Regions from separate parts of the Nocardioides sp. NPDC087217 genome, predicted to be linked through region 3. Evidence: predicted binding sites of a transcription regulator. Region 3 holds the regulator's gene; each other region holds the start of a gene.

Region 1 (6,471 bases), on a different contig from region 3:
AGGGCCGGCAACGAGCGCGGGTCGAAGGCGACCACGACCGCTCCGTCGGCGCCGAGATCGATCTCCCCGGCGGTGGTGCTGACCGCGACCGCCCGCCCGTCGCGTACGACGATGTCCTCCACGCGGGTCGCGGTCTGCACCGAGACCCGGCGGGTGGCCATCCGGGCGGCGAGCACCTCGGCCACGACCCCCATCCCGCCCTCGACCCGCCAGGCGCCGAAGCGCTGCTCGAGATAGGCGATGAGCCCCGCCCAGGCAGGTACGTCACGCAGCTCCTGCCCCGCCGCGACGAACGGGTGCGCCGCGACCAGCCTGAGCCGCTCATCCTTGAACGTCTTGCGCAGCCGCTTGTGGAGGGTCTCGCGCGAACGGAACCGCTCCGCGACGGCCGAGGGCAGCGCCGTGGGCTCCCACGGCACCTCGAAGTAGTGCTGGCGCAGCACCTCCCAGTCCTCGCTGAACCTGGCGACGTAGTCGGTCCACTGCTGGCCCATGCCCGGGCCCAGCTCGTCGAAGGCCGCCAGCTGGGCGCCTCGGGTGCCGCCGGGCACCGAGACCGAGCTCTTGTCGGCGAACCGGTGCTCGCGGATGACGTCCATCGGCACCAGCTCCAGCTCACGCTCAGCCGGCCGCCCGGACTTGCGGAACAGGTCGCGCATCACCGCGGGCAGCAGCGTCGAGGTCGCCGAGGCGTCCCAGGTGAACCCCTCCTCGCGCACCGGCACCAGAGCGCCGCCGAGCTGACCGGAGGCCTCGAGAAGGGTCACCGAGTGGCCGAGCTTGGCCAGCCTGGCGGCGCTGGCCATCCCGGCGTACCCGCCCCCGAGGACGACGACCGCGGTCACTGGACGGGGTAGGGCTTGGTCGTGCCGTCGGACGGGCCCCCTGGAGGAGGGGCGCCACGTCTTCCGCGCCGGGTCAGCCTGCGCCAGCCCCCACGCACGGCGCGGAGGAGGAGATACACCAGCACCAGCCCGGCCACCAGCAGGATCGCGGCGATGCCGGCGGCGGCCAACGGGTGCTGGGTGGCGAACCAGACCACGCCGAGGACGAGGCCGTCCTCGGCCAGGCTGACCACCGAGTTGGAGACCGGCTCGGGGGAGGAGTTGACCGCCAGCCGCTCGCTGGCCTTGACCACGTGGGACATGAACGCCGAGGTGCCGCCCACGACGCCGCCGACGGCCGCGTTGAGCGAGTCTGCCTCACCGGCGAGCAGGACGCCGATCACGGCGCCGATCGTGGGCCGGATCACCGTGGAGATCGAGTCCCACGTCGAGTCGACGTAGGGCACCTTGTCCGCGACGAACTCGATCGCGAACATCGCCCCGGCGGCGGCCAGCACCGGCCAGGTGCCGAGCACGTCAGGGATCTCCTCGGCCCCCGTCGTCCGCTGCACGACGCCGAGCACCAGCACGACCAGATAGGCGTTGATGCCACTGGCCCACCCGCTGGAGAAGGTCAGCGCTAGAGATTCCATGGGGACATCTTGGCGTACGACACCGACATCCGAGCCTGCGACCGCGCGAGGAACGAGCGCGGCCGCAACGGGAGGAGGTCGAGCGAGCGCAGCGACTGAGCTTGCGAAGCCGCGAAGCGGGTCGAGACCGAATCGCGTCGGCCCGAGACCAGGCGCACGCGATCCCGTATTTACCTCCGTTGTGCCCCGTGCGGCAGAATGGGCTGATCAACGCAGAGTTCCCCCCACGTCGCAAGGAGACCGGATGACCATGACGACACCCGACGAGAACGAAGGTGTGGTCGTGAACGAGGACCTGGAGACCACCGTCGAGGTGGCGGCCCTCGCTGCTGAGCCCGTGCCGCGGGAGATGACGTGGGCGGTCCGGCTGATCGTCGGTCTGATCGCGTTCAGCGCCGTCGTGGTCGTGGTCATGGTGCTGCGTTCCGATGACCTGGTGCGCGCGTGGGCGGAGGGCAACGCCTCGGCCAAGCGCATCCTGGAGACCGAGGGGCTCGAGGCCCTCATCAACCCGCCCACCGACAACCGGGTCAGCGCGCCGGCCTTCATCGCCCCGGCGATCACCCTGTTCGGTGTGATGGCCGGCATGCTGGGTGTGCTCGCGGTCTTCCTCCGCAACGGCTTCGAATGGGCCCGCATCACGATCACCTTCCTGGTGTTCATCTCCGCGGTGGCCAGCGTCGGCGGCATCCTGACTGGCCCTCCGGTGATCATCAGCGTGCTCACCACGATCGCGATCGTCATCGCCGCGGGGCTGCTGGTGGTCATGTGGCTGCCGGCCAACACCCGCTACATCCACCCGCCGCACCTCATTCGCGGCGCCGTCGCCGACGACTGAGCGACCCGCACCACCCCTCGACACGCCCCGTCCTCGATTCGTCCTTGTGACTGTCGGTGGCGGGGTGTAGTTTGATCACGTGTTCGAACAGATGTTCGAACAACCAGGCTCTGGCGGGCGTCGTCCTCGACCCCCGACGCCCGCCGGAGCCGTCCACTGCGGGGTCGACCGTGAGCGAGAAGGACGACCCGATGCATCTGCTGCCGGCCACGACGCACAGCTACCTCTTCCGAGCCACCGAGACCCTCGCGGAGGCGACCGTGGCCGACGACGTGCCGAGCAGGTACGCCATCGCTCACGTCGCCGCGCTCCAGGCCGCCGCCGCGCTGATTGCCGCCCGCACCGATCCCGTCGAGGCCGCGAGCCGCGCCGGTCGCCGTCGCCCGTGGAACGCCTGGGTCCGTCTCAAGAAGGTCGCGCCCGAGCTCTCCGAGTGGGCCGACTACTTCGCCGCCGGCGCCGCCAAGCGCGCCGCCGCGGAGGCCGGCTCGATCCGTGCGGTCACCGCGGAGGAGGCCGACGAGCAGGTGCGTGACGCCGACCGGTTCCTCGCCGTCGTCGAGGAGTCGCTCGGGCTGATGGCTCACACCTCGCAGGCCACCCTGTCCCGGCACGACCGCCTCGTGGGCTGATCCAGGTGTGGCGTACGCAGGGTGGGAGGCAGGGCCTACGCTTGGCCTCATGTCAGCTGGCTCCGCTTCAACCAGTCGTCGGGCAGGCGCCCGGACCGTCGCCGTCTGGGACGCGCTCGACCCGGTCCTGGCCTCCGGCCCGCTCGACGTCCTCGACATCGGCGGCGGCACCGGCACCTCAGCCGTACGCATCGCCGGGCTCGGCCACCGGGTCACCGTCGTCGACCCCAGCCCCGACGCGCTGGCCGCGCTCGACCGCCGGGCCCGCGAGGCCGGCGTCTCCGTCGACGCGCGCCAGGGCGACCTCGCCGCGCTCTCCGACGTCGCCGACCCCAGCGGTGCCGACGTGGTGCTCTGCCACGGTGTCCTCGAGGTCGTCCCCGACCCCGCAGCGGCGCTGGCAGGGATCCGCGAGGTGCTCCGTCCCGGCGGCACGCTCAGCCTGCTGGTCGCCCAGCGCACCGCCGCCGTCCTCTCCCGCGCTCTGGCCGGCCACTTCGCGCAGGCCGCCGAGCTCCTCGACGACACCGCTCCGCAGGGGCGCTCCGGTCGCCGCTTCGCGCTCGACGAGGTCACCGGGCTGCTCGAGGCCGCGGGCTTCGAGGTCACCGACGTTCGTGGCGTACGTGTCTTCGTGGATCACGTTCCTGGGTCATTGCTCGATGTCGACCCTGGTGCAACCAACGCTCTCGTCGAGCTCGAGCAGCGGGCCTCGACCCGCGCGGACTACCTGCCGCTGGCTTCGCAGGTGCATCTGCTCGCTTCGCTTCGCTAGGCACCGCCTCGGAGGTCCGGGGTGACCGGCACCCCGATCCTCCATGTCGACATGGACGCCTTCTTCGTTTCTGTGGCGATCAGGCACCAGCCCGAGCTCTGGGACCAGCCGGTCGTCGTCGGGGGTCACGCAAGGGGAGTGGTGACCTGCGCCAACTATCCGGCACGCGCCTACGGGGTCAAGGCCGCGATGCCGGGCTCGATGGCGAGACGGCTGTGCCCTCAGCTCGTCTCGGTCCGTCTCGACTTCGGTGAGGTCGCCGAGGTCTCCCATCGGGTCCGCGAGATCTTCCGTCGCGCCACCCCACTGGTGGAGGTGGTCAGCGTCGACGAGGCGTTCCTCGACGTACGGGGAGCGACAAAGCTCTTCGGGAGCCCCGAGAGGATCGCCCAGCGGATCCGTCGCCAGATCGCCGAGGAGCTGAGCATCACCTGCTCGGTCGGCGTCGCGCCCACCCCGAGCGTGGCCAAGGTCGGCAGCCGCAAGGCGAAACCCGACGGGGTCGTGGTCGTCCGGCCGGAGGAGATCCCCGGCTTCCTCCACCCGCTCGACGTCGGTGAGCTCTACGGGGTCGGCCCGAGCACGAGGACCCGCTTGCGGCGACTCGGCTTCGAGACGGTGGGCGACATCGCCCGCACCCCGGTGCCGACCCTCCACCAGATCCTCGGCCCGCGCCTCGGTGGCCACCTGCACCGGCTCGCCACCGGCACCGACCAGCGGGAGCTGACCGGGCGGCTCGGCCCCGACCTGCCTGACCGGTCCACCGGCGCCCAGGAGACCTTCGGGCACGATCTGAGCGACCGCGAGGACATCGTCCGCGAGCTGCTGCGCCTCTCGGCCCGGGTCACCCGGCGGATGCGGCGGGCAGGCACGGTCGGCCGCACGGTCGCGCTCACCGTGCGGTTCACCGACTTCAAGACCATCTCGCGCTCGCGCACGTTGCCTGATCCCACCGACGTCACCCAGGAGGTGCACGCCACCGCGGTCCGCCTCTACGACGAGCTGAATCTCCGCGGCCGGGCGCTGCGCCTGGTCGGGGTCCGGGTCGAGCACCTGGTCGCCCGCGAGGGCACCGACCGGCAGCTGGTGCTCGGCGAGCGGGAGCGGGGCTGGTCCGAGGCCGACCGCGCCATCGACCAGGTCGCCGAACGCTTCGGATCCAGCCTCGTACGCCGCGCAAGCCTGCTCGATCAGGGCCGGGGTTGACGCACCCGCCACTTTGCTTGACACAATCGGTTCTGGTTGTGCCATGTGGCAGAACGTCAAGGGGCAAGAATTTTCTGGGCTCACTACCGCCTTCAGGTTGGCCAGCCTAGACTTGGAGATACCCCAACAGGACATGGGAGGTACGGTGCCACTCTCGGAAGAGGAGCTTCGCCTGCTCGAGCAGATGGAGCGCGCGCTCTCGGCGGAGGACCCGAAGTTCGCCTCCGCCCTCCGAGGCACGGCCCTGCGCCGTGCCCAACGTCGACACGCGGTCATCGCGGGCATCGTGCTCGCCGGTGGTGTCGCGTTGCTGATGACCGGTGTGATCTCACGGATGTGGATCGTCGGGGTGGTCGGCTTCTTGGTGATGCTGGCCTCGACCTCCGTGCTGCTCACCGCTCTTCGTGGTGCTGCCGCGGTCGAGGAGGACGACGGGGACCACACACCCCGCAGCTCGTTCTTCGACCGGGCCAGCGAGCGCTGGAAGCAGCGCCGCCGCGACAACGACCTCTGAGAGAACGACCTCTCAGAGGGACCTCTAGGACGAGATCAGCTCCCGCTCGGACCGCGCGACCGGTCCGTCGGAGGCTGGTGCCGGCGGGCGGCGGAAGACCGACGCCGGCCACAGGCGCGCCCGGCGACGGGCACGCCGATCGGCGTGCTCCCTGAGCGCGGCCGAGACGAGGCGTACGTCGTCCCCGATCGCCGCGGTGTCGCGGTGCTCCGCATAGCGGTTGCGCTCGACGGCGGCCACGATCCGCTGCAGCGCGAGCATCGGCTCGCGATCCTGCAGATGCGGCGCCAGGCCGGTGGCCTCCTCCCGAGGTGAACGGGTGCCGGTCCAGGGGAGACCGAGGTCGATCGCGGTGTCGCCCAGCTCGCTCCAGCCGGCCTCGGCGTCGCCCGCGAGGCGAGTCGTACGCCGCCGGCGCCGGATCACCGCCGGCGCGGCGAGCGCGACCAGGCCGACCAGAGCGACGATCCCCAGACCGGTCCAGACGGCGCCGGCGTTGGACTCCTCGGTGCCGGTGTCGGCGACCTCGGGCGTCTCGGGCGCCTCGCGCTGCGGACGGTTGGGCACCGGCGCGACGCTTGTGCCGGCGCTGGGGACAGGTGCATCCGGCTCGTTGCGGGCGTTGCCCAGCGCACCGGTGGTGTAGCCGGGCTCGCTGGTGTCGGCGGCCGCCGGGGTCGGCTCGAAGCGGATCCAGCCGATGTCCTCGAACCACAGCTCGGGCCAGGCGTGCAGGTCTCGGCCGCGGAACTGCCACACGCCGTCCTCGTCCTGGTCGCCGCCCAGGAAGCCGAAGGCGACCCGGGCCGGGATGCCGAGCTCGCGAGCGAGCACGGCCATGGCCGTGGCGTACTGCTGGCAGTAGCCGACCTTGTTGTCGGTCAGGAAGTCCAGCAGGGCCGCGCTGTCGGAGCCGACGTCACGCTCCAGGCTGTAGGTGAACTCGCCGCTGTGGCGGAACCAGTTCTGCAGGGCGACCGCCTTGGTGAACGGCCGGTCCTGGCCGGCGGTCCGCTCCAGGGCGATCTC
Region 2 (6,471 bases), on a different contig from region 3:
ATCTACCTCGCCGCCGACAACGCCCGCGACCGCCCCCAGCCCGGAGTGTGGTCGGCGCTGGAGTACGGAGCACACGTACGCGACGTCCACAGAGTCTTCGGGGAGCGGCTGCAGCAGATGCTGACCGAGGACGAGCCGCGCTTCGCCAACTGGGACCAGGACGAGGCCGCCCTCGAGGGCGACTACGCCGGCCAGGACCCGGCGGTCGTCGCCGAGGAGCTGATGGACGCCGCCGACGAGATCGCCACGATCTACGAGAAGGTCCCGCCGGACGCCTGGGGCCGTCGCGGGACCCGGTCCAACGGCGACGTGTTCAGCGTCGAGTCGCTGGGCCGCTACCACCTCCATGACGTCGTCCACCACCTGTGGGACGTACGCGCGGCCGCCAAGCAGGCGACCGTCGCCGCCTACGACGCCAGCGTCGCGACGTACGTCCAGGGCAGCTCGTTCGCCGAGGAGAACCGTTCGGTCCTGGACAGGTTCCTGGCCGTGCTCGAGCCCGGCGACCACGTACTCGAGATCGGCACCGGACCCGGCCACGACGCGAAGGCGCTCGAGGCCGGGGGAGTGCGGGTGCGGCGCACCGACATCAGCGAGGGGTTCGTGGCGCACCTGCGCAAGCAGGGGTACGCCGCTGCCTGCCTGGACCCGCTGACCGACGATCTGCGCGACCCGGTCCACCCGGACGTCCCCTATGCCGCGGTCTGGGCCTCGGCGACGCTGCTGCACGTGGCCCGCGACGACTTCGGGACCGTGCTCGCCCGGCTCGCCGAGGTGACCCGCCCCGGCGGTGCACTGCACGTGTCGATGAAGGAGGGCGACGGCGAGGAGTGGACCAACCGCGGTCACATCGAGGCTCCCCGCCTCTTCGTCTACTGGCGCGAGCCCGCGCTCCGGGCGGCGCTGGACGAGGCCGGCTGGGAGGTGCTCGAGGTCGGGCACGCCGACGGACGCCTCGGCGACGTCTGGCTCGACGTCCTCGCCCGTCGGCGCGCCTGAGTAGCATTCGAGGCGATGAGACACACGGAGTTCTGGTCCCGGATGGACGAGGCGCTCGGCGCGGGCTACGCGCGAGCGTGGGCACGCCAGTTCGTCATGGGCGACCTCGGCGGGCGCACCGCCCAGGAGGCCCTCGACGACGGCGTCCCGCCCAAGGAGGTCTGGGCCGCGGTCTGGAAGGCCCTGGAGCTGCCGGCGCGTGAGCGGTGACGCTGGTCGCACCGGCCTCGGTGGCCGCGGTCCAGAAGCGCACCATCCTCACCCTGGTCGCCACCCAGGCGGTCGGGGCGATGGGCATCACGATCGGCATCGCGACCGCCTCCCTGCTGGCGCGCGACCTGTCCGGCTCGGAGTCGATGGCAGGTCTCTCGCAGACGACCCAGGTGCTCGGCGCTGCCGTCGCTGCGTACGTCCTGGGGCGGGTCATGGACGCGCGCGGGCGCCGGTTCGGGCTGGTGGCGGGCTACCTGCTCGGGGCGGCCGGTGGGCTGCTGGCGGTGCTGGCCGGCGTGGTCGGATCGATGACGCTGCTGCTGGTCGGCGCCGTGCTGCTGGGCGCGACCACCGCCGCCAACAACGGAGCGCGGTACGCGGCCACCGACCTGGCACCTGCCAGGAGCCGTGCGCGAGCGCTGTCGGTCGTGGTCTGGGCCACGACGTTCGGGGCGGTGATCGGGCCCAACCTGACCGGCGTCGCCGAGATCTTCTCCGACTCCGTCGGGATCCCGGCACTGACCGGGCCGTTCGCGATCGGGTCGATGGGGATGCTGGCCGCCGCGCTGGTGGTCGGGGTCTTCCTGCGACCTGACCCGCTGCTGGTCGCCCGGGAGGGCGCTCCGCCGGCGGAGAAGGCGAAGGGCACGAGCTGGCGCCGGGCGATCTCCGTCATCCGGGAGCGGCCCGCGCTGGCGGCGGCGGTCGTCGGGCAGGCCGCGGCCCACGCCACGATGGTCGCGGTGATGGTGATGACCCCGCTCCACATGGAGCACGGCGGCGCCGGACTGGAGATCATCGGCCTGGTGATCAGTGGGCACGTACTGGGCATGTTCGCCTTCGCGCCGATCGCCGGCTGGCTCGCCGACCGCGTCGGCCGGGCCGATGTGATGGCGCTCGGCGGCGGGGTGCTCCTGGTGTCCCTGGTCCTGTGCGCCGCCGCGCCGGAGGGCAGCTCCGCGCGGATCTTCGTCGGGCTCTTCCTGCTCGGCCTCGGCTGGTCGCTGGCCACGATCGCCGCGGCCACCTCGGTCGCGGACCACACCCCGCTCGAGGTGCGCGCCGACGTCCAGGGCACCGCCGACCTGATCATGGGCGTCGCCGCCGCCGCTGCCGGGGCGGTGTCGGGCGTCGTCGTCGACCTGGCCGGATATCCGGCGCTCGCGCTCGGCACGATCCTGCTGGTCACGGTGCTGTTCGGGGCTGCGTACGTGGCCCGTAAGGCGGCCTGACGGGCCTGCCTGGTGGGCAGGGCCGCTGGGCGGCCCTGCCCACCACGGCGTCCTCAGCCGAGGAGCTTCTCCATGGTGTCGATCTCGGCCGTCTGCGACTCGATGATCGTCCCGGCCAGGTCGACGGCCGGCTTGAACCGGCCCTCGTCCTGCTCGGTCTCCGACATCTCGACCGCGCCTTCGTGGTGCTCGATCATCATCGTCAGCCACATGTCGCTGAACTCGGCGTCGGAGGCGTTCTCGAGGGCGTCCATGTCCTCGGCCGACATCATCCCGGGCATGTCGCCGTCCATGCCCTCCATGGAGTCGGACATGCTGCTGTCCTCGCCGTCGCCGTGGCCCTCGTGGCCGCCGTTGACGTGGTCACGCATCGTCGACGGCACCTCCTCGCCCCACTGCTGGAGCCAGCCGGACATGGTCTCGATCTCGGGGCTCTGGGCCGCCCGGATCGAGTCCGCCAACTCCTGGACCTCGGGCTCGAGGTTGCGGTCCATGGTCAGGTCGACCATCGACAGGGCCTGGGCGTGGTGCTGGATCATGTCGGTCGCGAAGGTGACATCGGCCTTGTTGTGCTCGGTCTCCGAGAGCTTCTGAGGCGCCTCGGCCTCGTCGTTGCCGCCGCAGGCCGACAGGGTGAGCAGCACGGCCAGGCCGGCCGCCGCCCAGGTCGCGCGGAAGAGGGGACGTTGCGTACGCATCTGTTGTTTCTCCTTGTCAAGTGCTGATTACGGGCATCGCTGACCCACCAGCGGACCTCGGGCATGGCCGGGCCGCGGGTGGCGTCAGGCCGCTCAGCACCTGATGACGGAGTAGGCCCAGACGGAGGGCGGCCCGGTCGCGGGACAGGTGAGCAAGGGCGCGAATCCGCTGGTCCGGGACCAGCCGCGGGCCCGTGAGAACCACCAGGAAGGAGTACGCCGCCACAGCCCGCTCAGCAGCAGCACGCCGGCGGCGAGCAGGAAGGCCGCGCACAGCATCATCGCCGTGTGCCCGTCGCCGCCCGGGTGGCCGGCGGCGTCGGCCGCTCCGTGGCCGGTGTGCTCGAGAGCGTGCGTGTGCTCGACGTGGGCGGCGGGCAGGCTCAGCGCGCCGTGCTCGCCGTCGGAGTCGGTGCCGTGGAGGCTCAGCGCATGCATGGCCAGGAGACCGGCGACCGTGACCACGACCGCCGCCAGCAGGCCGGCGCGCGCGACCGCACGGGTCGTCCACTGCCGTCGTCGCGCTGCCGTCCACACACAGCACACCCTAAGGAGTCCTTCGTGGTTGGACAAAGTGAGGTCTCCGACCAGATGTCGCTTGCGAGTACATACCCCCATGGGGTATGAATGTCGGGTAGGCACAACGGACCGATCGACCAAGGGAGCGACATGACGTCGCATGACGAGCATCTGCATGCTGGACACGACCACGGCGGACATCAGCACTCGATGCACGAGGACCATGAGGGTCATGGCGGCGACCACTCGGCGCACGGCGCGCATGATGCGCACGGCGCGCACGGGGGCGGGGTGAACGCGATGGCGGCCAGTGCCACGCTGCACTGCCTCACCGGATGTGCGATCGGCGAGATCGCCGGACTGATGATCGGCACCGCCATCGGGCTCAGCACAGGGTGGACGATCGTCCTGGCCGTCGCGCTGGCGTTCGCCTTCGGCTACGCGCTCTCGACGCTGCCGCTGCTCAAGTCGGGTCTGGCCGTCGGTGCGGCGTTCAGCGTCGTGCTGGCCGCCGACACCCTCTCGATCGCCACGATGGAGCTGGTCGACAACCTGGTGATGGCGCTGATCCCCGGGGCCATGGAGGCCGGCCTGGTCAACGTCGTGTTCTGGATCGGGATGATGATCGCCCTCTCGGTGGCCTTCGTGGCGGCCTTCCCGGTGAACCGATACCTGCTCCAGCGGGGCAAGGGGCATGCGCTCACTCATCAGTACCACGGCGCGGAGCCGGTCCAGGAAGGCGTACGCCGCTTCATCCCGTCCTTCTCGAGCGGTGCCCTGGCCGCGGTGATCATCGCCTTCATGCTCGGTGGCCTGTCGGTCGCCGTCGCCGACGAGATGGGTGGCGGCTCGGCTCCCGCCGAGCAGGTCGAGATGCAGGGCCACTGAGGATCCGACGACCCCGACACGCCCGAACAGGTGTTCACATCGAACGCTTGTTCGGGCTAGTGTGTGGTAGTAGGTGGAGCGTGGTTCGTGCTATCGCCCAGGCAAAAACCGGGTCGTGAAACACCGTGCCAGAGGGTCCCGTTCAAAACTGTCGGTGGTCCCGTCTAGCGTCTGCCTTGATGACGACGAAGACACGTGGACAAGCGGCAGGCAAGGGGAAGAAGTCTGCCCCTCAGGAAGGAAAGAACATGGCGGCAGGTGATCGCGAGAAGGCATTGGACGCCGCTCTCGCCAACATCGAGAGGCAGTTCGGCAAGGGCTCGGTCATGCGGCTGGGCGATGAGACCCGGGCTCCGCTGGAAGTGATCCCGACCGGCTCGATCGCGCTCGACGTGGCGCTGGGTCTGGGCGGTCTGCCCCGCGGGCGGGTCGTGGAGATCTACGGTCCGGAGTCCTCGGGTAAGACGACGGTGGCCCTCCACTCGGTCGCCAGCGCGCAGCGCGCCGGCGGCATCGTGGCCTTCATCGACGCCGAGCACGCGCTCGACCCGGAATACGCGAAGAACCTCGGCGTCGACACCGACGCCCTGCTGGTCTCCCAGCCCGACTCGGGTGAGCAGGCCCTGGAGATCGCCGACATGCTGATCCGCTCGGGTGCGCTCGACCTGATCGTCATCGACTCCGTCGCGGCGCTGGTGCCGCGGGCCGAGATCGAGGGCGAGATGGGCGACAGCCACGTCGGTCTGCAGGCTCGACTGATGAGCCAGGCGCTGCGAAAGATGACCGGTGCGCTCAACAACTCCGGCACGACCGCGATCTTCATCAACCAGCTGCGCGAGAAGATCGGCGTGATGTTCGGCTCGCCCGAGACCACGACCGGTGGTCGCGCGCTGAAGTTCTACTCCTCGGTGCGACTCGACGTGCGCCGGATCGAGACGCTCAAGGACGGCACCGACATGGTCGGCAACCGCACCCGCGTCAAGGTCGTGAAGAACAAGGTCGCCCCGCCGTTCAAGCAGGCGGAGTTCGACATCATGTACGGGAAGGGCATCTCCCGTGAGGGCGGCCTGATCGACGTCGGTGTCGAGGCGGGCCTGGTCCGCAAGGCCGGCGCTTGGTACACCTACGAGGGCGACCAGCTCGGTCAGGGCAAGGAGAACTCCCGCAACTTCCTCAAGGACAACCCCGACCTGGCCAACGAGCTGGAGAAGCGGATCCTGGAGAAGCTCGGGGTCGTGCCGACGGTCGACGCCCCGGCCGACGGCGAGGCGCCCGCGGCCGAGCCCGCCGGCGTCGAGGACTTCTAGGTCCACAGGCACCGGCTGACCCGTGGCTTCGTCAAGGCCTGATCGTTCGTCCACCCAGGATCCCTGGGTGGACGAACGGCCTGCGCCCGACTGGCTGGGGGACGTGACTCTCGGCGTCGAAGCCTGGGCCGGAAAGGCCCCGTCCCCGTCAGTCGAGCCGTCGCCCCCGTCGGTCGAGCCGTCGCCCCCGTCGGTCGAGCCGTCGCCCCCGTCGGTCGAGCCGTCGTCGCGACGAAGGAGCGACGACGAGTCGAAACCAACACGTTCCCGTCGGCGGAAACCCCGCCCCGCGGACCCGGCCGATCCCAAGAACGACCCCGAGCCCGACCACGAGGCGATCGCCCGGAAGATCCTCCTCGACGCCCTGACCGGCCAGGCGCGCAGCCGCAAGGAGCTTGCCGACAAGCTGGAGAAGAAGGAGGTCCCGGCAGCCCTGGCGACGCGGCTGCTGGACCGCTTCGAAGAGGTCGGCCTGATCGACGACGAGGCCTTCGCCAGGGCTTGGATCGCCAGCCGACAGCCCGGCAAGGGCCTGGCCCGACGAGCCCTGGCCCAGGAGCTGCGCCGCAAGGGCATCGACGACGACGTGGCCCGCGATGCGCTCGACGAGATCGA
Region 3 (6,471 bases):
GACGTAGGTGTTCACGACCCGGTCGATCAGCTGCTTCAGGCTCTGCTCACGCTTCTCGGTGCCGAGCGCGCCGCGGAAGTACTTGGTCGTCACGATCGTCGAGGCGTTGATCGACCAGAAGTCGGGGAACTCCACTCCGGTCTGCTCGAAGACGGTCTCGCCGGTCTTCCAGTTCTTCTGGACGACGTCGCGCCGCTCCCAGGTGATCTCGTCGTAGGGGTGGACGCCCTCGGTGCTGAAGATCCGCTCGATCTTCAGCCCGGCGCCTGCCTTCGCCGATGCCTGTGCCTCTGCTGCCGTGTCTGTCATTTCGTTCCCCCTGTTGTCATCGATCGCTGTGCCGTACTGCTGGTCGGTGCTGATGGTGGAGTCCTTGCTCTGTTCTATCTGTTTCCGCTGGCTGTGCCGTTGAATGGCCCGAGCAGGTCGCTTCCCCACGGCCTGCCCGGGCCGGTCTGTGTGTCCCGTGGGACCTAGTCGGAGCCCACCGGGGCCTCGACCGGATGTTCTGCCTCGAAGTCCTGGACTTCCCGTTCCGTACGCAGCATCTGGATCTCACGCTCGAAGTCCTCCACCGAGCCGAAGGCCCGGTAGACGCTCGCGAAGCGCAGGTAGGCCACCTCGTCGAGCTCCCGCAGCGGCGCGAGGATCGCCAGCCCCACCTCGTTGCTGGGAACCTCGGCCAGCCCCTGGCTGCGCAGCGCCTGCTCGACCTCCTGGCCGAGGCAGGCGAGCTGGTCCTCGGTGACCGGCCGACCCTTGCAAGCCTTGCGTACGCCGTGCACCGCCTTGTCGCGACTGAACGGCTCCGCTGCGCCGGAGCGCTTGGCCACCATCAGCTGCATCTGCTCGACGGTCGTGAACCGCTTCCCACATTCCTGGCAGACCCGGCGGCGCCTGATCTGGCCACCGTCCTCGGCCACGCGGGAGTCGAGCACCTTGGTGTCGCTGTGTCGGCAGAACGGACAGTGCACGGTCGAGCCCCTCTCGTGAGACCTGTGGATCCAGGCCGTCTCATTGGCGGCCCGAGCCTGTGGAACCTGTGGATATGAGCGTGAGTCCCTGTGGAACAACACCCCCATCGCTGTGGGCCATCCGCCTGTTCATGTGAACTAGATGTGGATAACTACAGCGGTGTAACTACTAGATGTAGTGGTAACCGTACGCCCGCCCCCACGACGATGCAAGCGAGCGCCGTGTTTACCCGCGTGTCCGGCGTGTCGCCGGTCAAACACCGAAAGATTCCGGTTCAGCGGCGACGGACTGGCCTGGATGAGTAAGAATGACCCCCGTGACAAACATCTCCGGAGGAAATCGCGTCGGGTCGCGGAGAGGCACGCGCCCCAGAAGCGGTCCCCGGCCACCTTTCATCTTGCCTGCGATCGCGACACTGGCCTTCCTCGTCATCTGGGGAGTGCTCGTGTGGGTCGCCGTCGGTTTCGGGGCCGACGCACGGGGAGGCGATTCCGGCGCCTGGGCGAAGCTCGCCATCGCGGCGGTCGTTGCAGTCGCCTGCCTCTTCCTGACCTTCACCTTCGCCGGGAAGGCCTGGCGGGCCTTCTCCGGCTCCCCCACCACGCCACCCACCGACGACTACACCGGAAGCCACTCCAACGCCTACGTCGAGGAGCAGGACTACTCGGCCCCGGCCTACTCCGACCAGGCCTACCCTGAGCAGGCCTACCCGGAGCAGGACTACTACGGCACCGGCTCCTACGGCTACGACGACACCGGTTCGTACGGCCGGCACAGCTCCGACACCGGGAGCCAGCCGCCCTACGGCGACACCAGCAACCGCTCGGCCTATACCGACACCGGCTCCCAGTCGCCCTACGGCTACCCCAGCAGCGACCAGGCCTACGGCAACACCGGCAGCCGGGCCGCCTACGGTGCGCCGTCCTACCAACCGCCGACCAGCCCGCCGCCCGCCCCACAGCCCTACTACTCCAGCCCGCCGACACCGACGTCGACACCACAGAGCACTCCGGGGTACAGCTCGCAGGGATACGGCACGGACAGCTACCCCACCCAGCAGGCCAGCTCCCCGCAGTATCAGTCCGGCGCCTACCAGACCCCGACCGGCTACGGCCAGACCGGCTCGCGGGCTCGACTGACCCAGGACCCCGCCGCGACCCAGGCGATGCCCACCCAGCGCCAGCCCCAGGAACCGACGGTCGAGCCGGACGACGAGTGGCCGCCGCGACACAGCACACGCAACAAGCAGTGGCCGCCGGCCGAGCCGGACAGCCCCTACCGCGGGCGCCACTGACCCGACACAGCGAGAGTGCTGCAGACGCTTCCCATCGTCTGCAGCACTCTCACTTTCCCCGGTAGCCGGCTGCCAGGGTCGAAGGAGCAGCCGGACATCTATAGCGGCGCCCTACGGCGCGGTCGGAACGATCAGCGTCTGTCCGGACACGAGCATCGAGGACTCGAGACCGTTGAGCTCCTTGATCCTCTGCTCCATCTCCCGAATCGAGGAGTCGGTGCCGGCGATGGCCTTCGAGGAGATGTCCCAGAGCGTGTCGCCATCGCCGACGACCATCGTGTGGGCGGAGGTGGAGGGGCTTTTGTCCGCACCGTTCTCCACCGCGAACGCCACCCGTGCCCCGATCAGCGCGATCCCGAAGAGCACGACGAGCGCGAATGCGAACACGACGACTCGGCCGCGACGCGTGAGCCGCACGGTCGAGCGACGCACCTCCGGCGCCGGACGCGGCGGCTCGGCTACGGGCAGCACATAGACTGTTGCACTCATCTCACGGCCTCCTGATCACAAGTCTCTCGATCACGTGTTCGATCGAGCACATGTTCGAAGGTAGATCACGTGTTCGAACAACGCAAGTAGCGACCCCAAGAATTTTCGAACGCCGACACGCGCCGCCCACGAGGTCGAACAAATGTTTGATGTCGTGGTGCCAGAGGGACTAATGTGATGACATGACCACGCAGAAGACAGGCACCGGATCAGGCGGTTCGAAGAAGAGCCGCGTCCGCGAGCTGCCCGACGGGCCGCCGGACGCGACCGGGCTCACGCCGCGTCAGCAGCGCATCCTCGCTCACCTGCGCGACAGCATCGAGCAGCGCGGCTACCCGCCCAGCATGCGCGAGATCGGGGCCGCGGTCGGGCTGACCAGCACCAGCAGCGTCGCCCACCAGCTCCGTGCGCTGGAGCAGCGTGGTCTGATCCGCAAGGACCCGAAGCGACCGCGCGCTCTGGAGGTCTTCCTCCCGGAGGTGATGGCCCACCGCAAGGCCATGTCCGGCGAGGAGCCCGAGTCGACGATCACCGCCGAGGCCGACATCAACCCCAACCCCGACGCCGCCATGGTCCCCCTGGTCGGGCGGATCGCGGCCGGTGGCCCGATCCTGGCCGAGGAGACCTCGAGCCAGCAGAGCATCGAGGACGTCTTCCCGCTGCCCAAGCAGCTGGTCGGCAACGGCGACCTCTTCCTGCTCTCGGTCTCCGGTGACTCGATGGTCGACGCGGCGATCTGCGACGGCGACTTCGTGGTCGTGCGCCAGCAGCCGACCGCCGAGAACGGCGAGATCGTGGCCGCGCTGATCGACGGCGAGGCCACGGTCAAGACGCTCTCCCGCAAGGACGGCAAGGTCTGGCTGCTGCCGCACAACGCTGCGTACGAGCCGATCGACGGCACCCACGCGACCATCCTCGGCAAGGTGACGGCGGTTCTGCGAAGCCTCTGAGCCCTCCCGGAACCAGTCCGGGAACACTGCGTGAAATCCAGCCGCCGGCCCATGACAGGGCCGGCGGCTGCGTCGTTCCATACAGCGTGACCCAGACGCAGATCGACCGCCGTACCCTCATCGCCGCCGGGCTGGCGACCGCCGCAGGGGCCGGAGCCATCGCTCTTCCCGAGCCCGCCGAGGCAGCGAGCGGCGCGCTCACCCACTTCCAGCACGGTGTCGCCTCCGGTGACCCACTCCCGGACCGCGTGGTCATCTGGACCCGGGTCACGCCGACCGTGGACGCGACTCCGGGGTCCGGACAGGGTGAGGAGGTCCTGGTCCGCTGGGAGGTCTCACCCACCGCCGACTTCGGCCGCGTCACCGCGAAGGGATCCCAGCAGACGGGCCCCGACCGCGACCACACCGTGAAGCTCGACGTCTCCGGCCTGGCCCCGGAGAGCTGGTACTTCTACCGCTTCACCTACAACGGCCAGACCAGCCGGGTCGGCCGCACCCGCACCGCTCCGGCCGCGGACGCAACCCCGGAGAACGTACGTTTCGGGGTGGTCTCCTGCTCCAACCTGCAGGCCGGCTGGTTCGCGTCCTACCGCCACCTGGCCGCCCGCGACGACCTGCACGCGATCCTCCACCTGGGCGACTACCTCTACGAGTACGCGCCCGGCGAGTACGGCTACGGCATGGCCAACGAGAACGTCCGGCCGCACGAGCCTGCCCACGAGATGCACACGCTGGCCGACTACCGGATCCGGCACGCGCAGTACAAGCGCGACGCCGACCTCTCCGCCGCCCACGCCCGGCTGCCCTGGATCGTCACCTGGGACGACCACGAGTCGGCCAACGACGCCTGGCTGCTGGGCGCCGAGAACAACGAGCCCGGCGAGTACGACTGGATCGACCGCAAGACCAACGCCAACCAGGCCTATGACGAGTGGATGCCGCTGCGCGTCGACGGCACAGCCACGGTGGAGACCGACAGCCACCTCCACGACCGCATCTACCGGCGGCTGCGTTTCGGCAACCTGCTCGAGCTGAGCATGCTCGACCTGCGCTCCTACCGCTCCCAGCAGGTCGCCCGCACCGACCTCTCCGGCGTCGACGACCCTGACCGCACGATCACCGGTGACGAGCAGCTTGCCTGGCTCAAGGACGGCCTGCTCACCGATGCTCAGTGGAAGATCGTCGGCAACCCGGTGATGATCGCGCCGGTCACCTTCGGCGCGCTCCCCAAGAGCCTCATCAGCCCGGTCAACGACGTCACCGGCCTGCTGCCCGACAACGGCATCGCCTACAACGTGGACCAGTGGGACGGCTACACCGCCGACCGCACCGAGCTCTTCGAGCACATCCGCAACCACGCGATCACCGACACCGTCTTCGTCACCGGCGACATCCACTCGGCGTGGGCCTGCGACCTGCCGTACGACTCCGCCGTCTACCCGCTCGGCAAGACCGCCGGGGTCGAGTTCGTGGCCACCTCGGTGACCTCGAACAACCTCAAGGACATCCTCGGTGCGCCGCGCCGCACGGTCAGCCTCACGGTCGAGAACATCATCAGGACCGCCAACCGCCACGTCCGCTACCTCAACTTCGACGACCACGGCTACTCCGTCCTCGACGTGACCCGCAACCGGGCTCAGATGGACTGGTACGTCATCGGCGAGCGCAAGGACTCCACCACCACCGCCACCTGGACCAGGTCGTACGCCACCGCAACCGGAAGGAACAGGCTCCATCACGTCACGGAGCCCGTCTAGGCCGTGTCCCCCGGACACAGCGGCGCTCTGCGCTTAGACTGCCCAGGTCTGCCTTCCCGAACGTCTGGTATCTCATGCGAAACATTGCCCGCCGGATCAACCGCAAACAACGATCCCTCGTCCTGATCGCAGGCATGGTCGCCGCGACATTCGTCGCCACCATGCCCGCAACCGGTTCGACGCCGGCGACCTCGGTGAGGACCGGCGGTGACACCAGCGCCGCGCAGCCGGTGACGGAGAAGGCGGCCCGGGAGGCGCTCGCCGCGGCCAAGAAGGTCAAGCGCAACCAGTCGGTGCGCGGCGCTCGCCAGGTCGTGCCCGGTCGGCACGTCGCGGGCCGGCCCGACGCAACCATCGCGCTGACCGACCTGTGGAACGCCAAGGACGCCCTGGACGGCTCCAACAAGGCGGCCGCGCGTGAGCTGCTCGCCCGCCCGCGCACCGCCACCCAGACCTGCAGCGACGCGGTCTGCGTCCACTACACGCCGGGCAAGGGCGGCGACCGCGCCTCGTCGACGTACGCGAACCAGGTCCGTGACGTGGTCACGAAGGTCCACAACCTCTACGTGCAGGCGGGCTACCGCAAGCCCGCGGCCGACAAGTCGGTCACCCCGGGCAAGGTCGACATCTACCTGGAGAACCTCTACGACGAGGGCTACTACGGCTACTGCGCGCCTGAGACCAAGGTCTCCAAGACGGCCGCGACGGCCTACTGCGTCATGGACAACGACTACGCCACCAGCGAGTACGGCACGGTCAACACACCCACCGAGAACCTCCGGGTGACCGCCGCCCACGAATACTTCCACGCGGTCCAGTTCGCCTACGACGCCGGCGAGGACCGCTGGATGATGGAGTCGACCGCGACCTGGGTCGAGGACGAGGTCTACGACAGCATCAACGACAACCGGCAGTACCTGGGCTACGGCCAGCTCGAGGACCAGCGCAAGCCGCTGGACAACTCCTACGCCTCCAACCTCGGCATCTACGGCAACTGGATCTTCTT

The links. Region 3 encodes LexA, which represses DNA repair genes until DNA is damaged. Its sites were predicted from a motif close to TCGAACANNTGTTCGA; they were not measured.
Region 1: ACIO3S_RS23510 (SAV_6107 family HEPN domain-containing protein) is a predicted target of LexA. The motif match lies at 2,399-2,414, and genes of this name have one in related genera.
Region 2: recA (recombinase RecA) is a predicted target of LexA. The motif match lies at 4,589-4,604, and genes of this name have one in related genera.

Annotation. Positions count from the first base shown of each region.
Region 1 is NZ_JBIUZB010000006.1:130,809-137,279, forward strand. It holds gene ACIO3S_RS23495 (phytoene desaturase family protein) at 1-845, opposite strand, end outside; gene ACIO3S_RS23500 (DUF4126 domain-containing protein) at 842-1,477, opposite strand; gene ACIO3S_RS23505 (hypothetical protein) at 1,722-2,315, shown strand; gene ACIO3S_RS23510 (SAV_6107 family HEPN domain-containing protein) at 2,486-2,947, shown strand; gene ACIO3S_RS23515 (methyltransferase domain-containing protein) at 2,997-3,722, shown strand; gene dinB (DNA polymerase IV) at 3,744-4,928, shown strand; gene ACIO3S_RS23525 (DUF3040 domain-containing protein) at 5,074-5,442, shown strand; gene ACIO3S_RS23530 (transglutaminaseTgpA domain-containing protein) at 5,467-6,471, opposite strand, start outside.
Region 2 is NZ_JBIUZB010000002.1:1,377,050-1,383,520, reverse strand. It holds gene ACIO3S_RS14085 (methyltransferase domain-containing protein) at 1-999, shown strand, start outside; gene ACIO3S_RS14080 (DUF3046 domain-containing protein) at 1,015-1,209, shown strand; gene ACIO3S_RS14075 (MFS transporter) at 1,206-2,444, shown strand; gene ACIO3S_RS14070 (DUF305 domain-containing protein) at 2,498-3,142, opposite strand; gene ACIO3S_RS14065 (DUF6153 family protein) at 3,236-3,679, opposite strand; gene ACIO3S_RS14060 (DUF4396 domain-containing protein) at 3,812-4,549, shown strand; gene recA (recombinase RecA) at 4,798-5,856, shown strand; gene ACIO3S_RS14050 (regulatory protein RecX) at 5,924-6,471, shown strand, end outside.
Region 3 is NZ_JBIUZB010000001.1:977,557-984,027, reverse strand. It holds gene ACIO3S_RS04870 (vitamin B12-dependent ribonucleotide reductase) at 1-309, opposite strand, end outside; gene nrdR (transcriptional regulator NrdR) at 474-974, opposite strand; gene ACIO3S_RS04860 (hypothetical protein) at 1,373-2,269, shown strand; gene ACIO3S_RS04855 (LysM peptidoglycan-binding domain-containing protein) at 2,381-2,758, opposite strand; gene lexA (transcriptional repressor LexA) at 2,941-3,708, shown strand; gene ACIO3S_RS04845 (alkaline phosphatase D family protein) at 3,795-5,465, shown strand; gene ACIO3S_RS04840 (MXAN_6640 family putative metalloprotease) at 5,540-6,471, shown strand, end outside.